Regions from separate parts of the Roseovarius sp. MMSF_3298 genome, predicted to be linked through region 1. Evidence: riboswitches for the same ligand, from Rfam matches in the RefSeq annotation. Region 1 holds a riboswitch; each other region holds the start of a gene.

The links. A riboswitch is a leader RNA that binds a small molecule or an ion and turns the genes downstream of it on or off. The one in region 1 is predicted to bind cobalamin.
Region 2: it holds a riboswitch for cobalamin, as region 1 does, so the genes downstream of both, RBB18_RS10340 (hypothetical protein) here and RBB18_RS12130 (DUF1636 domain-containing protein) in region 1, are expected to answer to the same signal.
Region 3: it holds a riboswitch for cobalamin, as region 1 does, so the genes downstream of both, RBB18_RS22035 (TonB-dependent siderophore receptor) here and RBB18_RS12130 (DUF1636 domain-containing protein) in region 1, are expected to answer to the same signal.

Annotation. Positions count from the first base shown of each region.
Region 1 is NZ_JASHIN010000012.1:22,537-31,941, forward strand. It holds gene RBB18_RS12120 (cobyric acid synthase) at 1-641, opposite strand, end outside; gene cobO (cob(I)yrinic acid a,c-diamide adenosyltransferase) at 706-1,329, opposite strand; cobalamin riboswitch at 1,363-1,563, shown strand; gene RBB18_RS12130 (DUF1636 domain-containing protein) at 1,640-2,017, shown strand; gene cobW (cobalamin biosynthesis protein CobW) at 2,014-3,066, shown strand; gene cobN (cobaltochelatase subunit CobN) at 3,070-6,345, shown strand; gene RBB18_RS12145 (cobalamin biosynthesis protein CobG) at 6,342-7,472, shown strand; gene RBB18_RS12150 (precorrin-8X methylmutase) at 7,472-8,101, shown strand; gene RBB18_RS12155 (precorrin-2 C(20)-methyltransferase) at 8,098-8,829, shown strand; gene cobJ (precorrin-3B C(17)-methyltransferase) at 8,826-9,405, shown strand, end outside.
Region 2 is NZ_JASHIN010000009.1:99,378-108,782, reverse strand. It holds gene RBB18_RS10375 (SLC13 family permease) at 1-794, shown strand, start outside; gene RBB18_RS10370 (DUF2189 domain-containing protein) at 1,000-1,860, shown strand; gene RBB18_RS10365 (hypothetical protein) at 1,918-2,205, opposite strand; gene RBB18_RS10360 (lytic transglycosylase domain-containing protein) at 2,427-2,912, shown strand; gene RBB18_RS10355 (SLC13 family permease) at 2,923-4,695, opposite strand; gene RBB18_RS10350 (YebC/PmpR family DNA-binding transcriptional regulator) at 4,854-5,603, shown strand; gene RBB18_RS10345 (GNAT family N-acetyltransferase) at 5,750-6,031, shown strand; cobalamin riboswitch at 6,109-6,298, shown strand; gene RBB18_RS10340 (hypothetical protein) at 6,400-6,672, shown strand; gene RBB18_RS10335 (Mrp/NBP35 family ATP-binding protein) at 7,181-8,245, shown strand; gene RBB18_RS10330 (glycosyl hydrolase family 28-related protein) at 8,478-9,405, shown strand, end outside.
Region 3 is NZ_JASHIN010000044.1:471-9,875, forward strand. It holds gene sucD (succinate--CoA ligase subunit alpha) at 1-627, shown strand, start outside; gene RBB18_RS22025 (succinate--CoA ligase subunit beta) at 829-1,995, shown strand; gene sucD (succinate--CoA ligase subunit alpha) at 1,995-2,867, shown strand; cobalamin riboswitch at 3,080-3,291, shown strand; gene RBB18_RS22035 (TonB-dependent siderophore receptor) at 3,417-5,363, shown strand; gene RBB18_RS22040 (ABC transporter substrate-binding protein) at 5,365-6,219, shown strand; gene RBB18_RS22045 (iron ABC transporter permease) at 6,216-7,199, shown strand; gene RBB18_RS22050 (ABC transporter ATP-binding protein) at 7,196-7,954, shown strand; gene RBB18_RS22055 (acyl-CoA dehydrogenase) at 8,110-9,405, shown strand, end outside.

The DNA of each region.
Region 1 (9,405 bases):
CGCGCTTCGATTTCCCGGTATCCATCCTCGAAAAGCGTCGGATCGCCGCGGAACTTGTTGACCAGAAAGCCACCGATACGCGCGGCATCCGCCTTCGGCAGAACCGCCTGCGTGCCGACGATCTGCGCAATGACACCGCCGCGATCGATATCGCCACACAGGACCACGGGCACATCCGCCGCCTCGGCAAAGCCCATATTCGCAATGTCGCCCTTCCGCAGGTTGATCTCGGCGGGCGAGCCTGCCCCCTCGACAATCACAAGATCATGCTGTGCCCTCAGTCTGGCAAAACTGTCCTGAACGGCCGACATCAGCGTCGGTTTCAACTTGGAATACTCCAGCGCCTTTGCCGTGGTCAGACGCTTGCCTTGCACGATCACCTGCGCCCCGACATCCGTTTCAGGCTTCAGCAGAACCGGATTCATATCGGTGTGCAACGTCACCCCACAGGCCATCGCCTGCAACGCCTGCGCACGGCCGATCTCGCCACCGTCCGCCGTCACTGCGGCGTTGTTCGACATGTTCTGCGGCTTGAACGGCGCCACACTCAAGCCTCGATGCCGCGCGGCCCGGCACAGGCCGGCCACCAGCATCGACTTGCCGACATTGGACCCCGTGCCCTGAATCATTATTGCAGGCATGGGCGGACCTCGATACCAGGTATTGGCCTCTGGCGACTATCCCCGAGGACCACGATAGGACGCATCAGAACTCGACACCCTTCTGGGCTTTGATCCCATCCCGGAACGGATGCTTCACCAGGCTCATCTCGGTCACCAAGTCGGCCGCCTCGATCAGTTCGGGCTTGGCATTGCGCCCCGTCAGGCAGACATGCGTCATCGCCGGTTTCTCGTGCAGCAAAAAGTCCACGACCTCGTCGATGTCGATATAGTCATAGCGCAACGCGATGTTGATCTCGTCCAGCAGCACGAACTTCATCTCGGGATCGCGAATCTGCTCCTTGGCGATGGTCCAGCCGTTCTGCGCGGCGGCGATATCGCGTTCCCGGTCCTGCGTCTCCCAGGTGAACCCTTCGCCCGAAATGAAGAACCGGCATTCGTCCGAAAAGCGGTTGCGCAGCATCTCGGCCTCTCCGGTCACCCAGTTGCCCTTGATGAACTGCACCACCGCGCAGGGCATCCCATGCGCGATGCAGCGCAGAATCATCCCGAATCCCGAAGACGACTTGCCCTTGCCCGGTCCGGTATGGACCATGACCAAGCCTTTCTCCTCGGTCTTGTCCGCCATCATCCGGTCCCGCGCGGCCTTTATCTTCTTCATCTTCTCGTTGTGGCGGGCAGTCTTTTCCGCTTCGGACGGGTCGGACATGGGACGTCTCCTTGACACAAGGTGGGTTTTCGCAGCATGTCGCACCGTGTTGGTGCCTGTGTAAACAGGTGAAAAGGGAATGTGCAGCGCATTGCGCCAGGCACAGCCGCCCCCGCGACCGTGAACCGGGAAGGTTTCCACCGCCACTGGCGCAATGCCGGGAAGGCCGGAAACCGTGGGCCGAAGGGCCCGAAACCGCAAGCCGGGAGACCTGCCAACAAGAAGGAACAGACGGACCGGACGGGGTGTGCCGGGCTCGGATGGGTGGCCACCCGCCACCCCCGCGCGCACCCCCGACAGTGGAGGACACATGAGCGCGCGCATAGAACTGCTGATCTGCATCAAGTGCCGCAAGGGGCAGGAAACTCCCGAGGACGAGCGCCGCCCCGGCCAGCGCCTCTATGACGAGGTTACGGCGCGTGCGCTGCCCGACGGCGTCACCGTGACCCCCGTCGAATGCCTGCAAAACTGCGACGCTGGCTGCACCGCCGCCATGCGCGGCGGCGAACGCTGGACGTATCTGTACGGAAATCTCGATGAAACGTCGCATCCCGACATGCTGCTGGAGGGCGCGGTCCTCTATCAGCAGACCGAGGACGGGCTGATCCCGTGGCGCCAACGCCCCGAACATTTCAAGCGCAACTGCGTTGCGCGCATCCCACCCCTGACTGCAAAGGCTGACCAATGACCGATCTTGCAAAACTTCCCGTCACCGTCATTACGGGCTTTCTGGGCTCCGGCAAGACAACCCTGGTGCGCCACCTGATGCAGAACCCCGGCGGCCGCCGTCTGGCCGTGGTCGTCAACGAGTTCGGCGATGTAGGCGTCGACGGAGACATTTTGAAAAGCTGCGCCATTCCCGATTGCCCGGCGGAAAATATCATGGAACTGGCCAATGGGTGCATCTGCTGCACCGTGGCCGACGATTTCATCCCGACGATCGAGGCGCTGATGGCGCTCGATCCGCGCCCCGATCACATCCTGATCGAAACCAGCGGCCTGGCTCTGCCCAAGCCTCTGCTCAAGGCGTTCGACTGGCCCGATATCCGCTCCAAAATCACCGTCGACGGCGTCATCGCGCTGGCCGATGCCGAGGCCGTCGCGGCAGGCCGCTTCGCCCCCGATGTGGCCCGGGTCGATGCCCAGCGCCTCGCCGATGACAGCATCGACCACGAAACCCCTCTGTCGGAGGTGTTCGAGGACCAGATCTCCTGCGCCGACATCATCCTGCTGACCAAGCCCGACCTTGCCGGCCCCGACGGCGTGGCCAAGGCGAAAGAGGTCATCGCCGCCGAAGCCCCCCGCCCCCTGCCCGTGGTCGAGGTCGCCGAGGGCGTCGTCGATCCCCGCGTGATCCTCGGGCTCGAAGCCGCCGCCGAGGATGACATGGACGCCCGACCCAGCCACCACGACGATCACGACGACCACGAGCATGACGATTTCGAATCCATCGTCATCGACATCCCGGAACTGGGTGATCCTTCCGATCTGGTGCGCCGCATCGAGGATCTCGCCAACAACCAGAACATCCTGCGCGTCAAGGGCTATGCCAGCGTCGCCGGCAAGCCGATGCGCCTTCTGGTGCAGGCGGTGGGCGCGCGCGTGCGCCATCAATATGACCGCCCGTGGAAACCGGACGAGGCCCGCCGCGGGCGCCTCGTTGTCATCGCCGAGCATGACGACGTGAATATCGACGCGATCCGCGCCGTACTGGCTCCGGCCGAGGCGGCCGAGTAACCGATGCACGTCGTCTTCCGCGAAAGCCACGGTCTGGAAGAAACCGACACCCCGACCGACCTGGGACAAAGCCCGGCGGACCTGGTGGTCTTGTCGTTTTCCGACAGCGACCTTGGCGCCTTCGCGGAAGGATGGCACCGGCGGCGCGACAGCCTGCCCGACGTGCGCCTGGCAAACCTCACCGCCCTGCGGCATCCGCTGTCGCTCGACACCTATGTCGAACAGACGCTGGCCGGCGCCAAGGGCATCCTGATCCGGCTGATCGGCGGCGTGCCCTACTGGGAATACGGGCTACAGCAGGTGCTGGCCCTGGCGCAGGAAAAAGGCATCGCGCTCGCCGTCCTGCCCGCCGACGGCCGGCCCGACCCCCGGCTTGACGCCTATTCCACCCTGCCCGTCTCGACCTTGCGGCGCCTTGCAGAGCTTTGCGACAACGGCGGCAGCGTCGCGGCACAGGCCGCCCTGCAACAACTGGCGCTCGCCGCCGGCCTTTACGCCGCGCCAGTGCGCGGGGCCAAGGTGCTGCCCATGGTCGGCGCCTGGACGCCCGAGCATGGCGCCTGCTGCCCTCTCGCCGACCTGCCCGTCACGCAGACCCGCATCCTGATCGTCTTCTACCGCTCCTACGTGGTGGCCGCCGACCTCGCCCCGATCGAGGCGCTGATGCGGGCCTTCCAGGCACGGGGCCATCATGTCCGCGCCCTCTTCACCCCGTCGCTCAAAGCCCCCGAGGCGGCGGGCTGGCTGCGCCGGCAGGTGCAGGCTTACGCGCCCCACGCCATCGTCAACGCCACCGCATTTTCCGGCAAGGGCGACGACGGCACCTCGCCGCTCGACGCCGGCAACGTGCCGGTCTTCCAGGCAGCGCTGGCCACCTCCACCCGCGACGCCTGGGACGGGTCCGAGCGCGGTCTTTCGCCCGCCGACCTTGCCATGCACATCGTCCTGCCCGAGGTCGACGGGCGGCTGACCGGCGGCACGATCTCGTTCAAGGAACCGGGCGTGCGCGATCCCGACCTGGAATTCTCCCGCTTCGCACACCGGGCCGAACCGGACCTGACCGCCGCACTCGTGGCCCGCGTGCAAGGCTGGCTCGACCTCGCGGCAACACCCGCCGCCACGCGCCGGCCAGCGATCATCCTCTCCACCTATCCCGGCAAGGACTGGCAGATGGGCCACGCCGTGGGCCTCGACGCCCCCGCCTCGGCCCGCGCCATCCTGTCGGACCTGCGCGAGGCAGGCTATTCGGTGGACGAGACTCCGGCGGCATTGGAAGACCGCCTGCTGGCGCGCGACATGCGCCTGGCGTTATCGGAGTACAAGACGCTGCTGGCGCGCCTACCCGCGCCTCTGCGCGAGGACCTGTACTTGGCGTGGGGCCGGCCCGAAGACGACGCCGATGCAGTGGGCGGGGAGTTCCGTTTCGCCGCTCTGCGCCTCGGCAACGCCATCGTCGCGCTGCAACCCGAACGCGGAACGCCCAAGACCCGCGACGATGATTACCACGACCTGTCCCGCGTGCCGCGCCACGCGTATGTCGCCTTCTACCTCTGGCTGCAAACCCAGGCCGACGCGCTCGTTCACATCGGCGCGCATGGCACACTGGAATGGCTGCCGGGCAAAGCCGTCGCCCTTTCGCCCGCCTGCTGGCCCGAGGCACTGACCGGCACGATGCCCGTCATCTACCCTTTCATCGTCAACGACCCCGGCGAGGCCGCGCAGGCCAAGCGCCGCATCGGCGCCGTGACCCTGGGCCACGTGCCCCCACCGATGCAGGCCAGCGCAGCACCCGACCGCCTGTCGACGCTGGAATCGCTGCTGGACGAATTTTCGACCGCCGACGGGCTCGACCCCCGCCGCCGCGACCGCCTGCAGGCCGATATCCGCGCCGAGGCGCAGGCCCTGGGTGTCGAGGACGATCTGGGCCTCGACCGCGCCACATCGACCGCCGAGGCGATCACCCGCATCGACCGCTTTGTCTGCGACATAAAGGAAAGCATGTTCGGCGACGGCCTGCACATCTGGGGCCAACCGGATACCGACGCGGAACCGATGGTTTGCAGCGCCCAGGCCGAGCGGCAGTCCCTCCTCGACGCGCTCGACGGGCGGCGCATCCCGGCTGGCCCCTCCGGCTCGCCCTATCGCGGCCGCGACGACGTTCTGCCCACCGGGCGCAACCTCTTCACCACCGATCCCCGCTCGGTTCCCACGCGAGCCGCACACACACAAGGCGTCAAGCTGGCTGAGGAACTGATCCGGCGTCATCTTCAGGAAGAAGGCGACTGGCCCCGCGGCCTGATTGTCGATCTTTGGGGTTCAGCCACCATGCGCACGGCGGGCGAGGAATTTGCCATGGCCCTGCACCTGCTGGGTGTCAAGCCGGTCTGGGACACGGGCTCGGAACGGGTCTCGGGGCTTGAGGTCCTGCCCATCGCCGAACTCGACCGCCCCCGCATTGACGTCACGTTGCGCGTCTCGGGTCTGTTCCGAGACGTATTTCCGACGCTCTCGGGCCTCTACTCACAAGCGGTACGTGCGCTGGAACAGCGCGACGAAGCCCCCGACTGGAACCCCTATGCCGGTCACGCCTCGGGCGCGCGCGTCTATGGCCCCGCCCCCGGCAGCTTCGGCCTCGGCATGGGCACAGCGCCCGAAACCTATACCGCAGAGGCCCGCACCCAAGCGGGCAAGGCCTGGCTCTCCGCCTCCGCATGGGCGCTTGACGGCGACCACGCCACCCGCGACGAGGCCGGTATACGCGCCCGAGTCGAAAACGCCGACAGCTTCGTTCACCTTCAGGATCTGCCCGAAACCGACCTTTTGCTCGCTGCCGACTATGCCACGCACGAGGCCGGGTTCGCCGCCGCGCAATCGGTGACCGGCGGGCGGGCCGAGCTTTACCATCTCGACAACAGCGATCCCGCGCGCCCCCGCGCCCGCACCCTGCCCGAGGAGATCGCCCGCGTCGTCCATGCCCGCGCCACCAACCCCGGCTGGATCGCAGGCATGAAGCGGCACGGGTTCCGAGGCGCCGCCGAAATCGCCGCCACGCTCGACCACATGGGCGCCTTCGCCCATCTGGCTCAGGTCGTCGGTCCGCATCTCTTCGACGCCTACCATGATGCGACCCTGGGCGACCCGGACACCGACGCTTTTCTGCGAGAGGCCAACCCCGAGGCCCATGCCGCCATGCAAGACAGGTTCCGCGCGTTGCTTGAGGCTAGGCTTTGGCAAACCCGTCGCAACGCGATCCGGGCCGGGCTGGAGGACAGCACATGAGCGGCGCGACACACCCAATCGTCAAGGGCTGGTGCCCCGGCGCGCACCGCCCGATGTTGTCGGGCGACGGGCTGGTCGTGCGCGTGCGCCCCTTCCGGGCCGAGCTGACCAAGGCGCAAGTGCTGGCCTTGTGCGAGTTGTCGCAGCGTTACGGCAACGGCGTGATCGACCTCACCTCGCGCGCCAACCTGCAATTGCGCGGCGTCGCCGAGGCCGACCATTCCGCCCTGCTCGCCGCGCTCGACGCGCTCGGCCTAATTGATGCCGACCCCGCCATCGAGGGGCATCGCAACATCCTCGTCCCGGCTCGGCGCGATGCGGGCGGGCTGACCGACCGACTCTATGACAGGGTCCTCGCCACCATTCCGGACCTGCCCGATCTGCCTCAAAAGATGGGCTTTACCATCGACACCGGCCCCGACGCCTGCCTTGGCGACGGCTCGGCGGATTTCCGGTTCGAACTGGACACCTCCGGCGCGCTTCTCCTGCGCGCCGACGGCGCGCTCAAGGCCCGCCCCGTGACAGAGGCCTCGGCCACATCCGCCCTTCTGGACCTGGCTAGATGGTTCACCGACACCGGCGGCCACGCGGCGGGCCGCATGGCGCGGCACCTCGCCAAGCAACCCCTTCCCCAAGCCTGGACCCAGGCAAAACCGCGACCTCAGAGCGCCTCCTGCATCCCGGGCGCAGTCTCCGAAGGTTTCATCCTCGGCGCACCTTTCGGAAAACTGGCCGCCGAAGACCTGCGAACCCTGCTGGAAACCAGCGGCGCATCGCACATCCGCCTGATGCTGAACCGTCTCTTCCTGCTGTTGGGCGGCACGCCCGGTGACACGCCCTTCGTCATCGAACCCGGCAATCCGCTCATGTCCGCCCACGCCTGCCCCGGTGCGCCCTTCTGCCCGCAGGCGACCGTGGCCACCATGGATATCGCCCGCCATCTCGCACCCCACGTTTCCGGCACCTTGCACGTCTCCGGCTGCGCCAAGGGCTGCGCCCTTCCTCGCGCCGCAGACACCACCCTGACCGGGCGCGACGGACGTTTCGACCTTGTCCGCAACGGAGCGCCGTGGGACACACCCTGCGCACGGGGCCTCCGCCCCGAAGACCTGAACGAGACCATTTGATGCCATACGAATACGAAAAGGACGGCGCGGCCATCTACCGCGAAAGCTTCGCCACCATACGGGCCGAAGCCGCGCTGTCGCGGTTCGACCGCGATGAAGAATCCATCGCCGTCCGCATGATCCACGCCGCCGGCATGGTCGGGCTGGAAGAGCATGTGCGCTTCTCCCCCGGCTTCGCCAGAACCGCCCGCGCCGCGCTTGAAAACGGCGCGCCGATCTTCTGCGATGCGCGCATGGTCTCCGAAGGCGTCACGCGCAGCCGTCTTCCCGCCGACAACGAGGTGATCTGCACCCTTCACGCCGACGGCATCGTCGAGCGTGCGCGCGAGATGGGCAACACGCGCTCCGCCGCGGCACTGGAACTGTGGCGCCCAAAACTCGCCGGGGCCGTGGTAGCGATCGGCAACGCGCCCACCGCTCTTTTCCATCTTCTCAACATGCTCGAAGATCCGGATTGCCCGCGCCCGGCGGCCATCATCGGCTGTCCCGTCGGCTTTGTCGGCGCGCGCGAATCGAAGGATGCGCTCTGGGCCGATCAGCCCGTGCCCTGCTGCATCGTCGAGGGTCGCCTTGGCGGCAGCGCCATCACCGTGGCCGCCATCAACGCCGTCGCGAGCCGCGCGGAATGAGCACGCCCGGCACGATCTGGGGCGTGGGCCTCGGCCCCGGCGACCCCGAGCTTCTGTCGGTCAAGGCCGACCGCCTGCTGCGCGGCGCGCGGCACGTCGCGTTTTTCCGCAAGGCGGGGCGGCAGGGACAGGCCCGGCGAATCGTCGAGGGGATGCTGCGCCCCGACGTGACCGAGATCGCCATGGAATACCCCGTCACAACCGAAATTCCGCTGACCGATCCGCGCTACAACGAAATGCTGTCGGTATTCTACGAGACCTGCACCGACCGCCTGCGCGCCCTGTCCGACGCGGGCGAGGACCTGGTGATCGTCTGCGAAGGCGATCCGTTCTTCTACGGCTCTTTCATGCACCTGCATTCACGCCTTTGCGACCACTGCCCGGTGCAGGTCGTGCCCGCCATCACCGGCATGTCCGCCGCATGGACGGCCACCGACGCGCCGATCACCTGGGGCGACGACGTGCTTTCGACCCTGATGGGCACCCTGCCCGAGGATATGCTGGCCGAACACATGACGCGGGCCGACGCGCTGGTGATCATGAAGATCGGCCGCAACATCGAAAAGATCCGCCGCGCGCTGCGCCGCGCAGGCCGGTACGACGCGGCATGGCTGGTGGAATACGCCTCGATGCCCAACCAGACGGTGCAACGCCTGTCCGAGGCCGAGGACAAGATCACGCCCTATTTCTCGATCATCCTCGTGCACGGGCAGGGTCGACGCCCATGACGGGAAGCGTTGTCATAGCAGGCCTCGGCCCCGGCGCGGACGACCTGGTGACGCCCGAGGTTACCGCAGCACTTGCCCAGGCCACGGACGTGGTCGGCTACATTCCCTACGTCGCCCGCGTGGCCGAACGTCCGGGACTGACGCTGCACCCCTCCGACAACCGCGTCGAGCTGGACCGCGCTCGCCACGCGCTGGACATGGCCGGCGCGGGCAAGCGCGTGGTCGTCGTGTCCTCGGGCGATCCAGGCGTCTTTGCAATGGCCTCGGCAGTGTTCGAGGCGGTCGAGGCGGGGCCGCCCGAATGGCGCGAGCTCGACATCCGCGTCCTTCCCGGCATCACCGCCATGCTGGCCGCCGCCGCGCGCGCCGGGGCACCCCTCGGACACGATTTCTGCGCCATTAACCTCAGCGACAACCTCAAGCCATGGGCGCTGATCGAAAAGCGGCTGCGTCTCGCGGCAGAGGCTGATTTCGCTATGGCCTTCTACAATCCACGGTCGAAATCCCGGCCCGAAGGCTTTGCCAAAACACTGGACATCCTGAACGACGCCTGTGGCGACGATCGCCCGGTGATCT
Region 2 (9,405 bases), on a different contig from region 1:
GATCGCTGCGCTTGAGGCGGCGGTTCGGGGTCTATCCGCTGGCGGTGCACCGGCGGAACCAGAATATCGGGCGGCAGCTGGACGACCTGATCGTGCGGGTGGGCGACACGCTGCTGCTGGAAGGCGCGCCGGAGGACATCAAGCGGCTGGCGGGCGAAATGAACTTGGTTGACGTCAGCCATCCGTCGGCCAAGGCGTTCCGGCGCGGGCACGCGCCGGTGGCGCTGGCGGCCCTGGCGGGGATCGTGATCCTGGCCGCCCTGGGCGTGGCGCCGATCCTGGCGCTGACGGTGATCGCGCTGGCTGTGGTGCTGTTGTCGCGCTGCATCGATGCGGAGGAGGCGTTTTCCTTTGTCGAGGGGCGGCTGCTGGCGCTGATCTTTTCGATGCTGGCCATCGGGGCGGCGCTGGATGCGTCGGGGGCGGTGCAGCTGATTGTGAATGCGGTGGCGCCGGCGCTGTCGTCATTACCGCCCTTCCTGATCGTCTGGGCGATCTACCTTCTGACCTCGATCCTGACGGAACTGGTGAGCAACAACGCGGTGGCGGTGGTGGTGACGCCCATTGCCATCGGGCTGGCGGATGCGATGGGGATCGACGCGCGGGCGCTGGTGGTGGCGGTGATGGTCGCGGCCTCGGCCAGCTTCGCCACGCCCATCGGGTACCAGACCAACACGCTGGTCTATGGGCCAGGAGGCTACAAGTTTACCGATTTCCTGAAGGTGGGCGTGCCGCTGAACCTGAGCGTGGGGGTGTTGGCCAGTGCGCTGATCCCGTTCATCTGGCCGCTGTGAGGCGGTTGCCGGACCTTCGGGTTGTTCCTGGAACAGTGAAAGGTCAGGGGCGCCGTCGCTGACGGGCGCTGTCCCTAAATAGTGATCACCTGCACGCCTTGGTTGTGGTAGGATGACCAGACAGGCGGGTGTTCCGCCAAGTGACGAGACCCGCCGAACCTAATCCGACCGGGATGCCCGGCCGAATGGAGGAAGGGAGTGTCTCATGGTCAAGACAATCGGAAACCCACTTTCATGGTTCTTTCAGGGCGTGTCCGGCGTGAGCCGGTCGGTGGGCGATGCCACCGTCGCGCTGAGCGGCGAGGCAGGCGCCACGCCGAAGGTCAGGTCGCTGTCACGCGGAGATCCGAGCGAGGCGCTGCGCAAGGGCTATGCCGATTTCAGCCGCTTTCGCAGTGACGTGATGTTCCTGGTGATGATCTATCCGGCGATCGGGCTGTGCCTGTCGTTCTTCGCCTTTCACCGGGCGATGTTGCCGATGCTGTTTCCGCTGGCGGCGGGGTTCCTGCTGTTGGGACCGATCGTGGCGATCGGCCTTTACGAGATGAGCCGACAGGCGGAGCAGCGCGACGACGTGGGATGGAGCGCCGCGCTGTCGGTGATCCGGGCGGAGAATATCGGGCCGGTGCTGGTGATGGCGGTGTACCTGCTGGGGGTGTTCATCATCTGGATGCTGGCGGCGATGAAGATCTATGACTGGACGCTGGGGCCACAGCCCCCGCAGAGCCTGTCGGGTTTCGTGACGGATGTGCTGACGACCGGGCCGGGCTGGACGATGATCGCGGTCGGAATGGCGGTTGGCGCGGTCTTTGCGGTGATGGTGCTGGCGGTCAGCCTGACGACATTTCCGATGCTGATCGACCGCCGGGTCGGGCTGGCTGTGGCGGTCGCCACCTCGTTGCGGGTGATGCAGAAGAACCCGGCAACAGTGGCCAGGTGGGGTGCCATCGTGGCTGTCCTGATGCTGATCGGGACGGTGCCGCTATTCCTGGGGCTGATCGTCGTGCTGCCGGTGCTGGGTCATGCGACCTGGCATCTCTATCGCGCCGCCGTGGGGTGGGCGTGAGGCCACCGCGGTCTGCGCAAGCCAGGGCCGGGTGAGGCCGGCCCCGGGATGCCAGGCTTAGCTGCCGCCGTCGGTGCCTTCGGGCAGCGCGGTGGCCAGGCGCGTGACGGCGTTAAGCTTTGTCATGCCGTCTTCGCCGGCGGTGTCGTACTCGAAGAGGACGCGATCGCCGCGACCGAGGTCCTCGGGCAGGGTGATCTCGGTGGGCACTTCCCAGACGGTCTTGTCGGTAAGAACGATGATGCCGTCGATGCGGTCGAAGGCGAGGACGTGGCCCTCGGTTTCATCTGCGAAGGCGGGGAGGGTTGCGACGGCGATCGCGACTGCAGCGGTTATGATGCGCATGGGGTTGGTCCAAGGGGAGGAAAGCACTCTCGGCGCGACTCCGCGCTTTCGTAGCCGCCGGGCGGAGCCTCGCACCCGGATGGCGGTGAAATGGGATGGGCCGCGTGGTTTGCAAGAGGACGGCCCAAATATAAATGGCGGATTCTCGCCCGTCGGAATTCTGCAAGCTTGCCAGAGACCGGGGCTTGGGGAAAAAGACCGAAAAACCGGGGGATTCTCTGATGCGGCGTTTGATGGCCTTGATGCTGGTGTGCGTGGTTGCGGGATGCAGCGCTAAAGAGGCGTCGGAGCCGCCAGCGCGGCACAACCCGCCGCTTTATCCCAACGAGACGCCGCAGATCCGGGCGCTGATCAACCAGTATGCCGACAATTACGAGGTGCCGCGTTCTCTGGTGCACCGGGTGGTGCAGCGCGAGAGTGATTACCGCCCCAAGGCGCGCAATGGTCCGTATTGGGGGATGATGCAGATCCTGCCCGCCACGGCACGGGGCATGGGGTTCCAGGGTCAGGCGAGCGACCTGCTGAATCCTGAGACCAACCTGAAATACGCGGTGAAATACCTGCGCGGCGCGTGGCTGGTATCAGATGGCAGCGAGCCCGATGCGGTAATGTGGTACGCGCGGGGCTATTACTATGCTGCGCGGGACAAGTGCCTGCTGGTCGAGACGGGCCTGCGCGAGCGCGAGATCGCCCGGCACTGCCGCTGAAGCCGGGCGTCTAAAGCGGCCAGAACACCAGGATCGCCGGCACGGACACGGCAACCACGATGATTTCGAGCGGCAGACCCATGCGCCAGTAATCCCCGAAGGCGTAGCCGCCGGGGCCGAGGATCAGCGTGTTGTTCTTGTGCCCGATCGGCGTGAGATAGGCCGAGGACGCGGCCACCGCGACGGCCATCAGGAACGGGTCGGGCGAGACGTCGAGCGTGCTGGCCATCTGGATGCCGACGGGGGCGGCGACGATGGTGGTCGCGGTGTTGTTGAGCACGTCGGAGAGCGTCATCGTGACCACCATCAGCACGGTCAGGATCGCCCAGGCGGGGAAGCCTGCCGTCAGGTCGACGAGGCCGCCCGCGAGCAGGGCGGTGCCGCCCGCCTCTTCGAATGCGGCACCCAGGGGGATCATCGAGCCGAGCAGCACCACCACGGGCCACTCGATATGGGTGTAGAGCTCCGACGGTGGGACGATGCGCGTCAGCACATAGGCCATGACCACCAGCCCGAGCGCGATAGGCAGGTAGAGCAGGCCAAAGCTGGCCGCGGCGACGGCGGCACCGAAGATGCCGATGGCAGCCCAAGTCTTGCGGTCCTGCGTCACTTTCAGCCCGCGTTCGGCCAGCGGCAGGCAGCCCAGCCACTCGGTCACGTCCGAGCCGGTTTCGTGCGGGACCAGCAGAAGGAGGATATCGCCCGGTTGAATCGTTGTCTTGCGCACTTGCTCGCGGATCTGGCGGCCGCGGCGGGAGATGCCCATCAATACCGAGCGCTGACGCCAATTCAGGCCCACGGACTGCGCCGTACGGCCGGCGATGCGGGCGTCGCGGGGGACCACGACCTCGATCATGTCGAGCCCGTCGCCGGCGGCGCGGACCTTGTCCTCGCGCTTGGAGTCCGAAAAGGCGAGAGACAGCGCGGAGCGGAACTCATCCAGCGCGTCGGGCGTGGCCTCGATCACCAGCGCGTCGCCGGCTTGCAGAATGGTGTTGCGGGCACGGCCATAGCGGCGTTTGCCGTCGCGCACCACGCCGAGAAGCGCGACGTCGTTGCTGTCGGCATCCTCCTGCAACTCTGCGAGGCGCTTGCCGATCTGGGCGCTGTCCTCGGGGATGGTGAGTTCGGCCAGGTAATCGGCCAGTTCGGCGGCGTGCAGACCGCTGTCGTCGCGGGCCGGAATGAGCCGCCAGCCGATGAGGGCGACGAAGACAAGACCGGCAAGCGCGGTGACGGCGCCGACGGGGGCAAAGTCGAACATGGAGTAGGATTGCCCCAAGGCGTCCTCGCGGATGCCGGCGATGATGATGTTGGGGGGCGTGCCGATAAGTGTGACCATGCCGCCAAGGATCGTGGCAAAGGAAAGCGGCATGAGGCTGAGCCCCGGAGATCGCTTGGCCTTGCGCGCGGTCTGGACATCGACGGGCATCAGCAGGGCCAGTGCCGCGACGTTGTTCATGAAGGCCGAGAGCACGCCGCCGATGCCGCCCATGATGGTGATATGCGCGCCGAGGCTGCGCGAGCTGTCGACCAGCGTCCGGGTAATGAGAAAGACCGCGCCCGAGCGTACCAGACCGGCGGAGACAACGAGGACGAGGGCCACGATGATCGTTGCCGGGTGACCGAAGCCGGTAAAGGCCTGCTCGGTGGGCACGACACCCAGCACCACGCCGAGCATCAGCGCGCCGAACGCGACGATATCGTAGCGGTAGCGGCCCCAGAGCAGTAGCGCGAACACGCCGCCGAAAAGCGCGAAGAGTATGATCTGGTCCTGGGTCATCTGGGCGAGGTCTTTCCGGAGTGGTCTGACGGGCGCGGCCCGTCCGGCCAGCCTAGAGGCAACGGGCGGCGGCGCAACAGTCGATTGCCGGGATTGCACAGCGGCCCGCGCCTGATTTATAGAGGCGTGAACTTTACACATGTCATCGGAGGCGCGTCATGGCCGGCCACTCAAAATGGGCGAATATTCAGCACCGCAAGGGGCGTCAGGATGCCCAGCGGGCAAAGCTTTTCTCCAAATTTTCCAAGGAGATAACGATTGCCGCCAAAATGGGCGATCCGGACCCCGACAAGAACCCGCGCCTGCGCCTTGCGATCAAGCAGGCCAAGTCGCAGTCGATGCCGAATGACAATATCGACCGGGCGATCAAGAAATCGGTCGCGGGCGACGGCGAGGATTACGAGGAAATCCGCTATGAGGGCTATGGCCCCAACGGCGTGGCGGTGATTGTCGAGGCGATGACCGACAACCGCAACCGTACCGCCAGCACGGTCCGCTCGACCTTTACCAAGCATGGCGGGAACCTGGGCGAGACTGGTTCTGTCGGGTTCATGTTCGAACGCAAGGGGCAGGTCACCTACCCGGCGGATGCGGGCGACGCCGATACGGTGATGATGGCCGCGATCGAGGCCGGGGCCGAGGACGTGGAATCGGGCGAGGACGGGCATACCGTGTGGTGTGCGGATACCGATCTGAACGACGTCAGCACCGCGCTGGAGGCGGAGCTGGGCGAGAGTGACGAAACCAAGCTGGTCTGGCGGCCCACGACCACGACTGAGCTGGACCTGGAAGCGATGCAGAAGCTGATGAAGCTGATCGACGCGCTGGAGGATGACGATGACGTGCAGAACGTCACGACGAATTTCGAGGCCAGCGATGAGGTGATGGAGCAGTTGGCGGCGGAGTGATCCTGCCGGCCCGGACCATGGAGCGGCGTCCCCTCGGGGCGCCGTTTTGCGTTTGGTTCGGCGTCGTGCATACGGCACGCGATGTACAGTGTGATGGACCTTTCGTCGGCGGTGCGGCATCCTGCGCTCGGCCATGGGAGACAGACATGCAGATCGAACACGAGGACGGCGAGAGCAAGGGGCGCTATGTCACCCGCATCGGTGACGGACCGGAGGCCGAGCTGACCTATTCCAAGTTGGGAAGCTCGGGAATGATTATCGACCATACCGGCGTGCCGGACGAATATCGTGGCGATGGTGTGGGTTTGGCGCTGGTCACGCGCGCGGTGGAGGATGCCCGGGCGGCGGGCCGCAAGATCACGCCGCTTTGCCCCTTTGCCGCGGCGCAGTTTCGACGGCATCCCGAATGGGCCGACGTTCTGGCCTGAGGGCTGGTTTGACGCATGTGTCGTCGGGAGGCCCTTCAAGGTCGCAATCGCGTGTTGCGCCAGAGGCCGGTTGGCGGCAAGATGATGGTCCCGAAGGTGCCACGAAAGCCGTGGAGAATTGGGAAGCCGGTGAAAGTCCGGCGCTGCCCCCGCAACGGTAAGGATGGGGGATACCGCAGAGGGCCACTGGGGCAAGATGCCCCGGGAAGGCGCGCGTATCCGCACCCCCGCCAAGCCCGGAAACCAGCCCTTGGGGTGAACGTCGAACCGCGGGGGGCGGTACGGGCGGTGGACCGAAAAGCGGTTCTCGCGCGGCTTTCCTTCGCCCCAGTCCGGCCCGGGGTGTGGCCGGAGGAAGAGCAGAAGACATGAACCTGACACCGATCATGGATGGACTGGAGCGCAGCGGCGCCACCGGCGCGGAGGCCGAGGCCGTGGCGCGACTGGGATTCCTGGAATGGGTTTTCGCCTATCCGGGGACCGTCACGGCGCGCGTGTTGCGCGAGGCGCTGGCCGAGCCAATTGTGCAGAACCCGGGCAGTGCTGCGGCGTGTGCCTTCGTCGATTTCCTGGAAGAGGCGCGGCATGCGGCAGCGATGGCCCGCGGACGGCGCGGGCGCGCGGCTCGGGTCATGCACTGAGCTTACGGAATTTGGCCCCGTTGTCACGTGCGGCGGGGCGCATCCGGTTCAGGTGTCCGGAAGATGAAAGGATGGTGTCGCGCAAAAAAAACGGCGACGCCAGGGAGGAGGAGAGGCGCCGCCGTTCTTTACGTCGGGTCCCAGGGAGGAGGAAGGGACCGTTCGTTACAGTTGGGCTCGTTCTGAGCCCAGGTCTTGCCGGGACCGCACAAGGGAGGAGAGGCGGTATCCCGAACAGGTGCCAAACGGGAGGAGAAGCACCTGATTGTTTTAGCGAGCGTTTGGCGCGGTGGCCGTTTCGTTCGCTGTTGAGTTAAAGATAGCGATATGCTGCGCTTGCACAATAGATTTTGCTGCAACGCGGCTATGCAGGAAGCGCATAGAAGAATAGTTCATTTTTTGCGTGCAATATCATCTATTTGCCGGTTTTTTGTGCGGGATTGAAACGGGGGTTGTGCCTGCTTTCAGAAATGCGACTTTTGGCGGCGCAGATGCATGGAGGCAGGGCATGACGGAAATACTCGACAAAGTGCGCCAGGAGCTGGAACGGCTTGAATTGCCGGACGGTGGTACCGTGATTTCACGCGACATGGTGCGTGCGATGCGACTCGAAGGCAGCGAAGTGCGATTCGTGCTGGAGGCGCCCACTGCCGAGATGGCCCGCCACATGGAGCCCCTGAGAGCAGCCGCCGAGCGCGCGGCGCTGTCGGTCGAGGGAGTGTCTTCGGCGCAGGTGGCGTTGACCGCACAGGCGCCCGAGGCCCCGACCCCGTCACTGAAGGTGGGCCGGCACCCCGAGGGCGGAAGCGCGTCGATCCGCCCAGGCGGGGTGAAGTCGATTCTGGCGGTGGCGTCCGGGAAGGGCGGCGTGGGCAAGTCGACCGTGGCGTCGAACCTTGCGGTGGCACTGGCCCGGGCGGGACGGCGCGTGGGCTTGCTGGACGCCGATATACACGGGCCGAGCCTGCCGCGCATGATGGGCGTGACCGAGCGGGCGAGCAGCCCGGACGGCAAGATCCTGACTCCGCTGGAGGCACATGGCGTCAAGATGATGTCCATCGGACTGATGATCGAAGAGGACCGCGCCGTTGTCTGGCGAGGGCCGATGCTGATGGGGGCTTTGCAGCAGATGATAAGCCAAGTAGACTGGGGCGAGCTGGACGTGCTGCTGGTGGACCTTCCGCCGGGAACGGGGGATGTGCAGTTGACCCTGTGCCAAAGGGCGGCGCCCACCGGTGCACTGGTGGTCTCGACGCCGCAGGATGTGGCGCTTCTGGATGCGCGCAAGGCGATCGACATGTTCAACACGCTGAAGACGCGGGTGCTGGGGCTGATCGAGAACATGTCGATGTTCCATTGCCCGCAATGCGGATACGAGGCGGCGATTTTCGGCCATGGCGGCGTGGCGCAGGAGGCCGAGAGGCTGGAGTTGCCGCTGTTGGGGGCCTTGCCGATCGACCTCGACACACGGCTGGGCGGCGACGCCGGGCGGCCCGTGGCGCTGGAGGACGGTCCGGTGTCGGAGGCTTATGCGCGGTTGGCGGATCGGCTGGTGCAGGGCGGAATGGCGTAGGCCCAATTCGGCCTATGAGAATGCCTGATATAGTGGGTTTTTACCCACTTTAGGTACAATTCACACCGCCATTGGCATAGGCCGCCAAAGGTCGGGCACCGTCACGGTGTCCTGAGGTCCCGTTAACTCCCCGTTGATATTTCCCGAAGCCCGGGTGCGCTCCGTTTCGCGCCTATGGCTGGCAAACATGTGACGCCTTGGGGACGGCCCCCTGGCGCGGAAAGGGAAATTCATGAACAAGGCAATTACCGATGGCATCACCTTCATGCCGCCGGCCTATGCGAACGGGCTGGACGTCTGGTCGAGCGGGAACGGCACGCCGGGGTCCGACACGTATGACGGGGCGGCCAACGCCGCCTTCGTACCTGCCGATCAGGATTTCGGCGGGGCGCTGGAGATCCAGAAAACCCAAAGCGTTCAGAAACTGCGGTACATGGGCGAGACGCCGATCCTGCCGGGCTGTTACCTTCAGATCACCGCGCGGGTGAAGGCAATTGCCGGGAACTTGCCGAACGTGCGCATCGCGGCTTGGGCCGGCGGTGCGGGCGGCGCCCATGTCAACGGCCTGGTCGAGACCGGCCCGAGCGTGGCGCTGACCAACTATGGTGAGGTGGTCGAGGTCACGGCTATTGTCGGCAGCGGCGACCGCGGCGGTGTCGATATGGTCTGGGGCACAGAGCCCCTGTATGGCCATTTCGGCATCGACCTGACGGGGCCGAATGGCGGCGTGGTGCGGATCGACGACATTAGGATCGAGGATGTAACCAGCATCTTCCTGCGCGATCTGGTCGGACTGGTGGACGTGCGCGATTACGGCGCGAAAGGGGATGGCAGCACCAATGACCTGCCTGCGTTCGAGGCCGCGGATGCCGCGGCGCATGGCCGGACCGTGCTGGTGCCCGCCGGTACGTATTTTCTGGGCGACAGCCTGACCATGCAAAGCAAGGTCGAGTTCGAGGGCGAGGTCACCATGCCAGTCGACAAGATTTTCGAGTTGGTCAACGATTTCGACTTTTCCAAATACGTGGACGCTTTCGGCGGTGAAACCGGGACGGCGTTCAAGAAGGCCTACCAGGCGCTGCTGAACAACCCCGGCCACGTGGAGCTGGACATGAAAGGCCGCAAGGTGGCGCTGCGCGAACCTGTGGACATGCAGGCCG
Region 3 (9,405 bases), on a different contig from region 1:
GACGCGGAGGTTCCGCTGATCGTCGCGATCACCGAGGGCGTGCCGGTCCTAGACATGATGCGCGTCAAGCGCGCGCTCGAAGGCAGCAGCTCTGTCCTCATCGGCCCCAACTGCCCCGGCATCATCACGCCCGACGCGTGCAAGATCGGCATCATGCCCGGCCACATCCACAAGCGCGGCAGCGTCGGCGTGGTCAGCCGCTCCGGCACGTTGACCTACGAGGCCGTGAAGCAGACGAGCGACGTGGGCCTGGGCCAGTCGACCTGCGTCGGCATCGGCGGCGACCCCATCAAGGGCACCGAGCATATCGACGTGCTGGAATGGTTCCTGGCCGATGACGAGACGGAATCGATCATCATGATCGGCGAGATCGGCGGCAGCGCCGAGGAAGACGCGGCGCAGTTCCTCAAGGACGAGGCCAAGAAAGGCCGCTCCAAGCCCTGCGCCGGGTTCATCGCGGGCCGCACCGCCCCTCCGGGCCGCCGCATGGGCCACGCGGGCGCCATCGTCGCCGGCGGCAAGGGCGGCGCCGACGACAAGATCGAGGCGATGAAATCCGCCGGTATCGTCGTCGCCGAATCCCCAGCTGGATTGGGTGAGGCGGTGCTCGAGGCGATCGGAAAATAAGACATCAAGCGTCGGGCCGGGAGCATTTCCCGGCCCACGCAGTCCGCGACAGCCCCGCCATACGGACGCGTGTTCATACCAAGGTCTAGCCTTCAAGGGGGCTGGCGCCATAGGAGAACACAACGCATACTCACCTCATTGACACGACTGTTAGTCTTGACATACCAAATACCAAGAGCCATCGCCGAGGGGAGGCCGCGCATGCTGCTTGCAGAATACCAGTCCAAGGAATTGCTGGCCCAGTACGGCGTGTCCGTGCCGCCGGGCAAGATGGCCCGCACGCCCGACGAGGCCGAGGCCGCCTGCGCCAACATTCCGGCCCGCAAGTTCGTGGTGAAGGCGCAGATCACCTCGGGCGCGCGCGGCCTTGCCGGCGGCATCAAGTTCGCCGCCACCGCCTCTGCGGTAAAGGACGAGGCTGCCAGGCTTCTGGGAAAGCAACTGATCACGAACCAGACCGGCGCCACCGGTGAAACGGTGCATGCCGTCTATGTCGAAGCCGACGTCAAGCATGACGCCCAGTATTACATTGCCTTCGCACTAGACCCCGACACTGGCGCACCGCTGCTCGTCGCCTCCCCCGATGGTGGGGTGGAATTCGAGCAGAAGGCGCAGATGAACGCTAGCGAAGTCGCCAAGCACAGCCTGACCGGCAGCCCCGATGCGGATCGCGCCGGTCTGACCGAGTTTCTGTCCGGCATCGGGATGGAGGACGAGAAGGCAGTCGAGCAACTTCTGTCGGCCTGCGAAGCGTTCATCGAGAACGACATGGCGCTGCTGGAGATCAACCCGTTCGTCCGCACGCCCGACGGCACCTGGATGGCCATCGACGCCAAGGTCGCGCTGGATGCCAGTGCCGCGTTCCGGCACCCGGAATGGGATTCGATGGTCTCGGGCGAGGGTCTGCCCGCCGTGGAAACCGCAGCGCAGAAAAGCAACATCAACTTCGTCAAGCTGACCGGCAACCTCGGGGTCGTGGTCAACGGCGCGGGGCTGGGCCTGGCCACGAACGACATGATCATCGATGCGGGCGGCAAGCCCGCGAACTTCATGGATATCCGCACGACCGCCACCAGCATGGACATCGCCCGCGGCGTCGAACTGCTGCTGCAGGAGCCTTCGGTCACTGCCATCCTGCTGAATGTGCATGGTGGCGGCATGACGGTCTGCGATACCATCGCCGAGGGCGTGAACTTCGCCTATTCGCGCAACAAGGGCACCAAGCCCGTTATCGCCCGTCTGGCCGGCCAGAACGCCGAATGGGGCCAGCGCATTCTCGTCGACCGAAAGGTGCCGGTCGAGATTTGCGGCACCATGTCCGAGGCCGTCAACCGCGCGGTCGAAATCGCATCCAAGGGGGCACGCTGATGGCAATTCTGGTCAACGAGAACACCCGACTCCTGGTTCAGGGCATGACCGGTCGCGCCGGCACGTTCTATACCGACCAGGCGATGCGTTACGGAACGAACTGCGTTGCGGGCGTACGTCCCGGGCGTGGCGGCACCTCGCATCTCGGCTTGCCGGTCTTTCACACCTGCGCCGAAGCGGTCAAGGAAACGAAGGCCAATGCCAGCCTTGTCACCGTGCCCGCCCCCAAAGCCGCCGACGCCATGATCGAGGCGATCGAAGCCGAGATAGAGGTGGTCGTCTGCATCACCGAACGGGTGCCGCAACACGACATGCGCAGGGTCAAGGAGGCGCTCGAAGGGTCGCAGACAATGCTGATCGGCCCGAACAGCCAGGGAATCCTGACGCCCGGACAATGCAAGATAGGGGTGATGCCGACCGTCGACGCGAAGCCGGGCCAGATCGGCATCGCGTCGCGCTCGGCCTCGCTCACGTCCGAGGTTCTGGCCAGTTGCAGCGCCGCCAATCTGGGCCAGTCCACAACCGTCGGTGTCGGAGGCGACGTGCTGCACGGGATCGGCTTTGTCGGCTGCCTGGAAAAGTTCCGTGACGACCCGGATACGAAGGCCGTGGTGCTGATCGGCGAAATGGGCGGACGCGAAGAGGAACTGGCCGCCGAGTATCTCTCTTCGGTCGATTACGGCAAGCCCGTGGTGGGTCTGGTGGTGGGGCGTCACGCGCCGGTCGGTCGCCGGATGGGCCACGCCGGCACATTGTCGGTCTTCGGCAACCTGTCGGCCGATGACAAGGTTTCGCTTCTGCGCGATGCGGGCGTCGTGATTGCCCGCGACGCAGGAACCGTGGTGGAAACCGTCCAATCCTGCCTGTCCTGATTTCGGGAAATTCTCGAACGACCTGTCGCGTCGTACCCGAAGGCAGGCCAGGACACTCAAGAAAACCGCTCAGGCACCGGATGAACTTACGGATTCGGTTTCCTGGGCCGACGACCGTGCGACGCAGGTCGAAACCCAGACCAAATTGACACGGCAAGACGTCAGCCGGTCCCGCGTTGGGATTTTCTCTTTCCTCACCCGGCGTCATGCACTAACACCCGAGTCGCTTCGGTTCCTGTCGGCTTTCCGGCGGGAGAATAGGGAATGCGGTGCGACGCGCCAGGCGTCAACTCCGCAACTGCCCCCGCAACTGTAGGCGGAGAGCGAGGCCGGACCATGTCACTGTCATGCGGCGCATGATGGGAAGACCCGGCCAAGCGTTGACCCGCAAGTCAGGAGACCTGCCGAGGTGATCACCCTGTCCGAACGCGGGGCGCGTTTCGACAACGGATCTTCCGTAGCGGTGACACTTGCACCGTCTGCGAAGAGTTTCCTTCCAGGCATGAACCAAAAAATCAGCGCATCAAGCGCGCCCCGGAGGGACAATCCATGTCACGCCCGTTCAAGTCCGTCCTTGCGGCAACCACCGCCCTTTTCATCCAGCCTGCCGTCGCGCAGGATGAACCCTATGACCTCGGCACGATCTTCGTCTCCGGCGGCCTGACGCCCATCGAAGGCAGCGCGTATGGCCGCGCCGGCAGCGTCATCACCGAGGAAGAAATCGAGGACCGCAACGCGGTCTACGTCGCGGACCTGCTGCGGTCGCTGCCGGGTGTTTCCGTATCCCGCACCGGCGCCTATGGCAGCGTCACCCAGGTGCGTCTGCGCGGTCACGAAGGCAACCACACGCTCGTTCTGATCGACGGGATCGAGGTCGCCGCCCCCAATACCGGCGAGTACGACTTTTCCGGCCTTCTGGCCGCCGATATCGAGCGCATCGAGGTCATTCGCGGACCGCAATCGGCGCTTTACGGCTCCAACGCCATCGGCGGGGTCATTTCGATCACCACCAAGACGGCGCAAGAGCCGGGTTTCTCTGGCAACGTCGGTTTTGAAGTGGGATCGGACGGCACCACCGAGGGCCGCCTCGGCCTGCGCCTGAATACCGAACGCGGTCAACTCAGCTTTTCCGCTGCGCGGCGCGAAACCGGCGGATTCGACATTTCCGGCACGCCCGGCGGCGAGGATGACGGCGATCTGAACCGCACCTACAACCTCAAGGGCCGCTACCGTGTGAACGAGGTTCTGACGATCGGCGGCAGTATCCGCCATGTCGACCGCACCGGCGACAGCGACAGCGGCGTGTTCGGCGCACCGACCCGCGCAGGTCTTGTCGTCGATGACCTGTCGGGCACATCGCTTCAGGAAACCTATGGTGGCCTTTACGCAGAACTCGATACGCTTGGCGGGCGGCTCCTGAACCGGGTTGACCTGTCTTTCGGCACGATCGACCGCCAGGGTGTGAGCGGCGCCGGCGTGCGCAATTCGGACAATTCCGGCACCCGCGCAAAAGTCGCCTATCGCGGCACGGTCGCGCTGGACGCGCCCACCCTCAACAGCGCCAACCATACCCTTAGCTTCGCCGCCGAATGGGAGCGTCTGACCTACAAGGAAAACGATCCCACGATCGTCTTCGCGCCGGGACAGCTCGTCAAACGTTCGCGTGAACAGACGGCCATCGCGCTCGAATACCAGGGCGATTTCGGAAATGGCTTTGCGCTACAGGGCAGCGTGCGGCACGATTTCAATGACAAGTTCGAGGATTTCACGACCTACGCGATCGGTGCCTCCTACCAGTTGCCCAACCAGACGACGCGCCTGCATGCCTCTTATGGCACCGGCGTCCAGAACCCGACGCTGATCGAGCAATTCGGCTTCTTCGCCAACTTCGCCGGCAACCCGAACCTTGAACCCGAACAGAGCAAAGGCTGGGATTTCGGTGTCGAGCAGCAATTCCTGAACGGTCGTGGCCTGATCGACGTGACCTATTTCAACGAGGAACTGACGGACGAGATCACGTCGGTCTTCGACCCTGGCACGGGGATCTCGACACCAGTCAACCAGACCGGCACAAGCGACCGGCAAGGCATCGAGGTCGCCGCCAGCGCCGCCCTGACCGACCGGCTGGACATGTCGCTCAGCTATACCTGGCTCGACGCCGAAAACCCTGACGGCAGCGTCGAGGTCCGGCGCCCCGAGCACGAGGCGCTGTTGCGGCTGGGCTACCTGATGCCGAATGACCGCACCCGCCTGAACCTCGAGGTGCAGCATGTCGCCGGGCTCTTCGACAGCGACTTCACCGCGGCGTCGCTCGGTGCGAATGTGGTAGAGCTTCAGGACTATACGCTTGTGAATGTCGGCTTCAGCCACGAAGTTACCGATGACATCCAGGTCTACGGACGGATCCATAACGTGACGGACGAAAGCTACGAAGAACTGGACGGATACTCGACGCAAGGCCGCACCGCGTTCTTCGGCGTGACCGCGAACTTCTGATATGGCGGCGCGGCGCTTTCATATCGTCGCGACCCGGCTCGCCTTCGCAGTGATCCTGTGCTGGGCGGGCCTTGCCTCGGCCGAGGCGCCGCGCCGCGTCGTGTCGATGAATCTCTGCACCGATCAGCTTGCCATGCTGCTTGCCGGGCCGGGGCAGTTGCATTCGGTTTCCGACATCTCGCTCGACCCGCGGATGTCGGCGATGACCGAAGAGGCGCGGGGCTACGTGATAAACCAGGGCCTGGCCGAAGAAATCTACCTGATGCAGCCCGACCTGGTTCTGGCGGGCAATTTCACGACGCGCGCCAGTGTCGCCATGCTGCGCCGGCTGGGCGTCGAGGTGGTCGAGTTCGAGCAGGCTCGATCCCTGCCAGAGATCCACAGTAACATTCTTCGCATGGGTGAGATTCTGCACCGGCAGTCCGCCGCACGCGAGATGGTCGCCCATTTCGATGCGCGCCTTGCCGCGCTGCAACAGGACAGCGGCGACCGGCCCGACGCGATGCTGTACTACGCCAGCGGGTATACGTCGCCGGCAGGCACGTTGTCGGATCAGATCCTTCAGGCCGCGGGCTTCGACAACGCGGCGGTCAAGGCCGGGCTCGGCACTCAGATGAAAATCCAGCTGGAAACGCTGGCGATGCTTGATCCCGACATCGTCATCACTTCGCAGCCATATCCCGGCGCCTCGCGCTCCGAGGCGATCATGCAGCATCCGGTGGTCGAGGCGCTGCGCGCCGAATTGCCCTTTGCCACGGTCACGGACAGCGACTGGGTCTGTGGCACGCCCCACGTGCTGCGCGCCATAGAATCGCTGGCCGAGACCCGTCATCGGCTGACGAAAAACACGCCATGACCCGTCTGGCGATCATCCTGTGCGTGCTGGTCGTCGGGCTGTTCTTCGGATCCCTGCTGATTGGCCCCGCCGAGATCGGCATCACCGACAGCCTTTCAGCGCTCTTCGTCGACGACGGCGGCGCGATGACGCTTGTCATGCGCGAGATCCGCCTGCCCCGAGCCTTGCTGGCCCTGATGATCGGCGCCAGCCTCGGTCTTGCCGGTGCCGCGATGCAGGGCTACCTGCGCAATCCGCTGGCGGAACCGGGGCTGATCGGCGTGTCCGGCTCCGCGGCGTTCGGCGCGGTGCTGGCCATCCACACCGGCGTGGCCGCGTCCTTCGCGCTGGCCCTGCCCTTCTCGGCCCTGGCCGGTGCGCTTTGCGGCGTGTTCCTGATCATGGCGCTGGCCGGGTCGCGCGGCACGTCGCTGACCCTGATACTGGCCGGGATCGCCGTTTCGGCGCTGGCGGCTGCGCTGACGTCGCTCGTGCTGAACCTGTCGCCCAACCCCTTCGCCGCAAGCGAGATCGTCTTCTGGATGATGGGCTCGCTCGCCGACCGATCCATGACCCACGTCTGGCTTGCCGCGCCGTTCATGGCGGTGGGCTTTGCCCTGCTGGGCGGCCTTGGCCGCGGGCTCGACGCGCTGACCCTGGGCGAGGATTCGGCGCAGGCCATGGGCATCGGCCTGACCCGTTTGCGCCTGACGCTGGTGCTGGGGACCGCCTGTGTCGTCGGCGCGGGCACGGCGGTGGCCGGCGCAATCGGATTTGTCGGTCTCGTGGTGCCGCACCTGTTGCGGCCCCTGGTCGGCGCGCATCCGTCGCGCTTGCTCTGGGCCTCGGCCCTGGGCGGTGCGGCGATGGTGCTCGCCGCCGACATCGCCGTGCGGGTGGTCCTTCCGTCGCGCGACCTCAAGCTGGGCGTGCTCACGGCCCTCGTCGGCGCACCGCTCTTCCTGCACCTGATCCTGAAACTGCGGCGGGAACGGATATGACGCTTCTCTCGGTCAAGGACCTGTCGGTGTCGCTCAAGGGGCGGGACGTTCTGCGCGACGTCACCTTCGATATCGGACCGGGCGAGTTCGTGGGGCTTATCGGCCCCAACGGCGCCGGCAAGACCACGCTGATGCGCGCGGCACTCGGTCTTCTGCCGTTCACCGGAACATGCAGTCTTGCGGCGCTGTCCGAGAACGCGCGGGCCCGGCAAGCGGCATGGATGCCGCAAGCGCGCGAGATCGCCTGGCCCGTCACCGTGGAAACCGTGGTCACGCTGGGCCGGACACCGCACCTGAAGTCGATCCAGAACCCCGCCGACCACGATCGCAAGGCTGTCGACACTGCGCTGGACCGGATGGAACTCGGCGGCATGCGCCACCGCGATGCCACCCAGCTTTCGGGCGGCGAACAGGCCCGGGTCCTGATCGCGCGCGCACTTGCGCAGGAGACGCCGCTGCTGCTGGCCGATGAGCCCATCGCGGGCCTTGACCCCGCACACCAGATCTCGACCATGCAGACCTTTGCGGCGCTGGCACGAAGTGGCAAATCCTCACTGGTTTCGCTGCATGACCTGGGGCTTGCAGCACGCCACTGCACCCGGCTCATCCTGCTCGGCGGGAAGGGCCTGGTTGCCGATGGTCCACCGCAGGATGTTCTGACCTCCCGGCGCCTGGCCGATGTGTTCGGCGTCACCGCCTGGTTCCAGGAGACGCCCAGCGGCATGGTGTTCCAGCCTTTGGACACGCTCAGCTGACGCGCCAGCTCTCGGGTTCCGGCCCCCCTCTGCCGGAACATCGCGCAAAATGCTATGATGCAGGTCTCATCCGAATGCGCTGCCGGTCTTGCCGACCGCGCGCCAACGGAACTTTTGCTCAAGCCCGCACGTTTTGTACCGAAAGGAGTTCCCGCATGTCCAGCTTCCGCGCACGCGCGATCACCAAGCCCGTCTTCAAATGGGCCAAGGGCGTTTTGCCCGGGATGTCCAAGACCGAAAGCGAAGCCCTGAACGCCGGCGAAGTCTGGTGGGAGGCCGAGCTTTTCTCGGGCAACCCGGACTGGTCCAAGCTGCGCGCGGTCAAGACGCCGAAACTGTCGGACGAAGAACAGGCCTTTTTCGACGGTCCCGTGCAACAGCTGTGCGAGATGATCGACGATTGGAAGATCAACCACGAAACCGGCGACCTTGCCCCGGAGGTCTGGCAGTTTCTGCGCGACAACAAGTTCTTCGGGATGATCATTCCCAAGGCGCATGGCGGGCTGGAGTTCTCAGCCTTCGCGCATTCCGAGATCGTTCGCTATATCTCGACGCGCTCTGTCGCCGCCGCCGTGACCGTCATGGTGCCCAACTCGCTTGGCCCCGGCGAGCTGATCCACCAGTTCGGCACCGACGAACAGAAAGACTACTGGCTGCCCCGCCTTGCCGACGGGCGCGAACTGCCCGCCTTCGGCCTGACCAGCGCCGAGGCCGGGTCCGACGCAGGCGCGATGGTCGATGACGGTGTGGTCTGCAAGGGCCAGTGGAAAGGCGAGGAAGTGCTGGGCATCCGCCTGAACTGGGCCAAGCGGTACATCACGCTGTCGCCGGTCTGCACCGTGCTGGGTCTGGCCTTCAAGCTGCGGGACCCCGATGGCCTTTTGGGTGAAACGCCCGATATCGGCATCACTTGTGCGCTCGTTCCGACCGACCTCGAGGGTGTCGAAACCGGTCGCCGCCACATCCCGTCCTCCACGATGTTCATGAACGGCCCGACCACGGGCAAGGATGTGTTCATCCCGCTCGAAAACATCATCGGCGGGCAGGAGTATGCCGGCGAAGGCTGGATGATGCTGATGAGCGCGCTTGCCGCCGGGCGCGGCATCTCGCTGCCGTCGATGGGCTGCGCCGCCATTGCCCTGTCGGCCCACACGACCGGCGCCTACGCCCGTATACGCGAACAGTTCAACCTGCCCATCGGCAAGTTCGGCGGCGTGCAGGCGCGACTTGGACGCCTTGCCGCCGACGCCTATTCGATGGATGCCGCACGCCACCTGACCTGCGCCGGGCTGGACGAAGGGCGCGCGCTGTCGGTGATCTCGGCGATCATGAAGGCCCATGCGACCTTCCGCATGCGCGAGGCGCTGAATGATGCGATGGACGTGCATTCCGGCAAGGCGGTGATCGACGGGCCGTCGAATTACCTGCTGCCACTCTACCGCGCCGTGCCC